2 regions of the Embleya sp. NPDC001921 genome follow, and region 1 is predicted to be linked to the other one. Evidence: riboswitches for the same ligand, from Rfam matches in the RefSeq annotation. Region 1 holds a riboswitch; the other holds the start of a gene.

Region 1 (2,386 bases):
GGCCAACACGCCGGAGCCGAACGGCGCGTACAGCTTGTGCGCCGACAGCGCGATCCAGTCCACGTCGAGGTCGGCCACCGACACCGGGTGGTGCGGCGCCAGTTGCGCGGCGTCCAGCACGATCCGCGCGCCGTGCCGGTGCGCGACCTCGGCCAGTTCGGCGACCGGGAAGAGCTCACCGGTCACGTTCGAGGCGCCGGTCACGCACACCAGCCGGGGGCCGTCCCCGGACCCGGCGAGCGCCGCCTCCAGCGTCGCGACGGCCTGCGCCGGCGAGGAAGGCGCGGCCAACTGGGTCACCCCGGCGTGCCGGCGCCACGGCAGCAGCGCGGCGTGGTGCTCGGTCTCGAAGACGAACACCCGGGTGCCGCGCGGCAGTACCGACGCGAGCAGGTTGAGCGAGTCGGTGGTCCCGCGGGTGAACAGCAGCGTGTCGTCGGCCCGCAGCCCCAGGAAGCTCGCGACCGTGGCCCGGCTCTGCTCGTACAGGTCGGTGGACAACTGGGACAGGTAGCCGGCACCGCGGTGCACGCTGCCGTAGTAGGGCAGGTATGTGGACACGTCGTCCCACACCCGCTGTAGACACGGCGCGCTCGCCCCGTAGTCGAGCGCGGCGTACTCGACCTCGCCACCGGTGACCAGCGGAACGAGCACGTCCCGCCCGACCACGGGCAGCGGCGCGGCGATCGCGACGTCACAGTCGAAGGCGGAAGCGGCGGCGGCGGAAGCGGTGTCGACGGTCATGGCGAAACTCCTCGGCAGGCACGGAACGCCCCAGCGGATGTCGCTAAATCGACATCAAAACGCACCGGGTGGTCCGCTGGTGAAATGTGGTCTCAAAAAAGCGACGCGCGACGACTCAGCGCGTACGGATCAGGGCGATTCGCCCGTTTCGAGAAAGAGATTTCACGCCATCACATGCTCCCCAGGTACAGGACCCCCGGGTCACATGGAGCAATTGCCTGCCGTCATGCAAGGGGTCCGCGCTTGCCGGGGCGCCTTACGACGCCCGGCCGTGTCATCACCCGGGGCACCCCACCGCGGAGCGAGGGTTGCCGGACAGCAAGCCGGGGCTTTCCACTGTCACTCGTGACCTGCGCAGAATTATTACCGGACGGAACGCCCCGCGCAACGACGGCCCCATCATTCCCACATCCTGGACGGCACGACGCCGGGCGGGTCGACCTCGACCCACCCGGCGCGCGATCCCCCGCCCGAACCCGCTATCCCCGCGCGAACGACCGGGTCGTGGCCACCCAACGATCCAGCGCGGCCTGCGCCGCGCCCGAGTCGATCGCCTCGGCGGCCCGATCGATCCCGGCCGCCAACTGCTGGGTCAGCGATCCCTCTCCCGGGCCCAACGCGGCCAGCGCCGCCGCCGAGTTCAACAACACCGCGTCGCGCACCGCGCCCTGCCCGCCCGCGAACAACTTCCGGGCCACCTCGGCGTTGAACGCCGCGTCGCCGCCGCGCAACGACTCGATCCCGTTCAGCGGGATGCCCAGGTCCCGCGGGTCCACCCGGTCCTCGCGCACATCGCCGTCCCGCACGATCCACACCTGCGACGTGGTCGTGACGGTCAACTCGTCCAGCCCGTCGTCGCCCCGGAACACCAGCGCGGTCGCGCCCCGATCGGCCAGCACACCGGCCACGATCGGCGCCATCCGCAGATCCGCGACCCCGATCGCGTGGAACCGGACCCGGGCCGGATTGGTCAACGGCCCCAGGAAGTTGAACGTGGTCGGCACGCCCAACTCGCGCCGCGCCTGCGCCGCGTGCCGCAACGACGGGTGGAAGCGCTGGGCGAAGCACAGCGTGATGCCCGCCTCCTCGGCCGTCCGGGCCACCTGCTCCGGGGTCAGGTCCAGCACCACACCGAGCGCCTCGAGCACGTCGGCGGCACCGCTGGACGAGGACGCCGCCCGATTGCCGTGCTTGACCACGGTCTCGCCCGTGCCCGCGACCACGATCGCGGACATCGTCGAGATGTTCACCGTCCGCGCGAGGTCGCCACCGGTGCCGACGATGTCGACCGTACGACCGGGCACCTCGATCGTCGACGCGTGCGCGTACATCGCCCGCACCAGACCCGAGACCTCGTCCACGGTCTCGCCCTTGGCCCGCAGCGCGATCACGAACCCGGCCACCTGCACCGGCGTCGCCTCGCCGGTCATGATGTGGTCCATCGCCCACGCGGTCGCGTCGGCCGGCAGGTCGTCGCCACGCATGAGCGTCGCCAGGAGGTCCCGCCAGGAACGGGCCGCCGGGTTGCCGCCGCTCTTGTTCGTAGAGGCCGAGGCGCCCATGGTCCGCTCCCGCTGTGTCATCGGATAAGTCCGCGACAGCGTACCCACCGCGCCTGGCGCGGCCGGGTGGTTATCCGGGA
Region 2 (2,386 bases), on a different contig from region 1:
CTCCCCTCGACGGACACCTCGGCCGCCCCACCCGTGTAGGTGCGCAGGATCGTCGGGATGCGAACGGAGACGCTCATGCCAGGCCGGCCTTTCGGAAGGATTCCAGAGTGGGTCGAATGGTCGCGGTGGCGCCGGTGGTCGGCGTGACCGCGTCCAACGTCTTGAGGCCGTCGCCCGTGTTGAGCACGACCGTCTCGGCGTCCGGGTCCAGCGCGCCGGACGCGAGCAGCTTGCGCAGGCAGCCGACGGTCACGCCACCGGCGGTCTCGCCGAAGATGCCCTCGGTGCGGGCCAGCAGCTTCATCGCCTCGACCACCTCGGCGTCGGTGACGTCCTCCACCGCGCCGCCGGTGCGCTTGCACACGTCCAGCACGTACGGGCCGTCGGCCGGGTTGCCGATCGCGAGCGACTTGGCGATCGTGTCCGGCCGCACCGGGCGGATCACGTCGTGGCCGGCCTTCCACGCGGCGGCCACCGGGGAGCACCCGGTGGCCTGCGCGCCGAAGATCTTGTACGGCGCGTCCTCGACCAGACCCAGCGCGATCAGCTCGCGGAAACCCTTGTCGATCTTGGTGAGCTGCGAACCGGACGCGATCGGGATGACGATCTGCTCGGGCAGCCGCCAGCCGAGCTGCTCGGCGATCTCGTACGCGAGCGTCTTGGAACCCTCGCCGTAGTACGGCCGCAGGTTGACGTTGACGAAGCCCCAGTCCTCACCGGCCGGGTCGCCGATCAGCTCCGAGCAGAACCGGTTGACCTCGTCGTAGGTGCCCTCGATGGCGACCAGCTCGCCGCCGTACACGGCCGCCGTGACGACCTTGCCGGCCTCCAGGTCGGACGGGATGAACACGCAGCTGCGCAGGCCCGCCCGGGCGGCGGCGGCACCCACCGCGCCGGCCAGGTTGCCGGTGGAGGAGCAGGAGAGGGTGGTGAAGCCGAACGTGCGCGCGGCCTCGACGGCGATCGCGACCACGCGGTCCTTGAAGGAGTGCGTCGGGTTGCCCGAGTCGTCCTTGACGTGCAGCTTCGCGATGCCCAGCTCGCGGCCCAGGTTCTCGGCGCGGACCAGCTTGGTGAAACCGGGGTTCAGGTTGGGCCGGGACGCGACGTCCGCGGACACCGGCAGGAGCGGCGCGTAGCGCCAGATGTTCTGCGGGCCGGCCTCGATCCGCTCACGCGTCACGGTGCCGAAGTCGTAGGCCACCTCGAGCGGGCCGAAACAGGACTCGCAGGCGTACTTGGGGCCCAGTTCGGTGCGTTCGCCGCACTCGCGACACGACAGCGCGACGGCCGGACCGAAGGAGGTGGAGGTGGCGCTGGTGGAACGGGTGGCGGTGGGTGTCGCCATGGCGAGGGCCTTTCTGTCCTCATCTTTACCCGTGGGGTTCCACGGGCCGGACTTGGCACCTGTCCGATCCGCCGGTGCTCGCTCGCGCCGAAAGCGCGTCACGAGGAATGACGATCGGATGGTTGCCGGGGCTTCAACGGGCCGTTCCCTCTGCCCCTCTGGATGAGCTGCTATGGCGGTGGACACACCTTCGCGAGGTGGCCGGTCCGCGTTTGTCCGGCTCGACGTGCGATCGTCGTATCCGGTGACGACGACTGTAACCGAACCGGTGCCGCGTCGATCATCCGGTCCACCTCGCGAGACGGTGGAGGGTGGCCGCGACCGAGGCCGGAACACCGGCGACGACAGGGGATTTCGAACGTGCAGCCCGAGGTGAGCGCCTGGCTTCGACGACGGTCCTCCGTCGCCGCGGACTGGCCCGTCGACAAGCTTCTTGACGCCAAACGAGACACCCGGGTCAGCGTCGTCCTGCCCGCGTTGAACGAGGCGGCGACCGTCGGGGACATCGTCAAGGTGGTTCGCACCGAGCTGATCGAGCGCGCGCCGCTGGTGGACGAGCTGGTCGTGGTCGACTCCGGATCGGTCGACGACACCTCCCGGATCGCCGCGGACGCGGGCGCGCGGGTCGTGCACCGCGACGACATCCTGCCCTCGCTCCCGGCCGTGCGCGGCAAGGGCGAGGTGTTGTGGCGCTCGCTCCTGGTCACCGACGGCGACATCGTGGCGTTCGTGGACGCCGACCTCAAGGACTTCTCGGCCGACTTCGTCACCGGGATCCTCGGTCCGCTGCTCACCGACGGCTCGGTGCACCTGGTCAAGGCGATGTACGACCGGCCGCTGGAGCTCGGCGACACGATCGTGCCCGCCGGCGGCGGCCGGGTGACCGAGTTGGTCGCGCGTCCGCTGCTCAACCTGCACTGGCCGGAACTCGCCGGTTTCGTCCAGCCGCTCGGCGGCGAGTACGCGGCCCGCCGATCGCTGCTGGAACAACTGCCCTTCCCGTGCGGATACGGCGTGGAGACCGCGATGCTCGTGGAC

The links. Region 1 has a riboswitch for S-adenosylmethionine ahead of ACWCPW_RS25735 (aminotransferase class V-fold PLP-dependent enzyme). Riboswitches for the same ligand answer to the same signal wherever they lie in the genome.
Region 2: another riboswitch for S-adenosylmethionine. It lies ahead of thrC (threonine synthase); the one in region 1 lies ahead of ACWCPW_RS25735 (aminotransferase class V-fold PLP-dependent enzyme).

What each region holds. Positions count from the first base shown of each region.
Region 1 is NZ_JBSFEO010000023.1:29,720-32,105, reverse strand. Features, by position in the region: gene ACWCPW_RS25735 (aminotransferase class V-fold PLP-dependent enzyme) at 1-744, opposite strand, end outside; SAM riboswitch class IV at 979-1,095, opposite strand; gene trpD (anthranilate phosphoribosyltransferase) at 1,224-2,327, opposite strand.
Region 2 is NZ_JBSFEO010000051.1:33,596-35,981, reverse strand. Features, by position in the region: gene ACWCPW_RS41570 (ubiquitin-like small modifier protein 1) at 1-77, opposite strand, end outside; gene thrC (threonine synthase) at 74-1,348, opposite strand; SAM riboswitch class I at 1,365-1,517, opposite strand; gene ACWCPW_RS41560 (glucosyl-3-phosphoglycerate synthase) at 1,709-2,386, shown strand, end outside.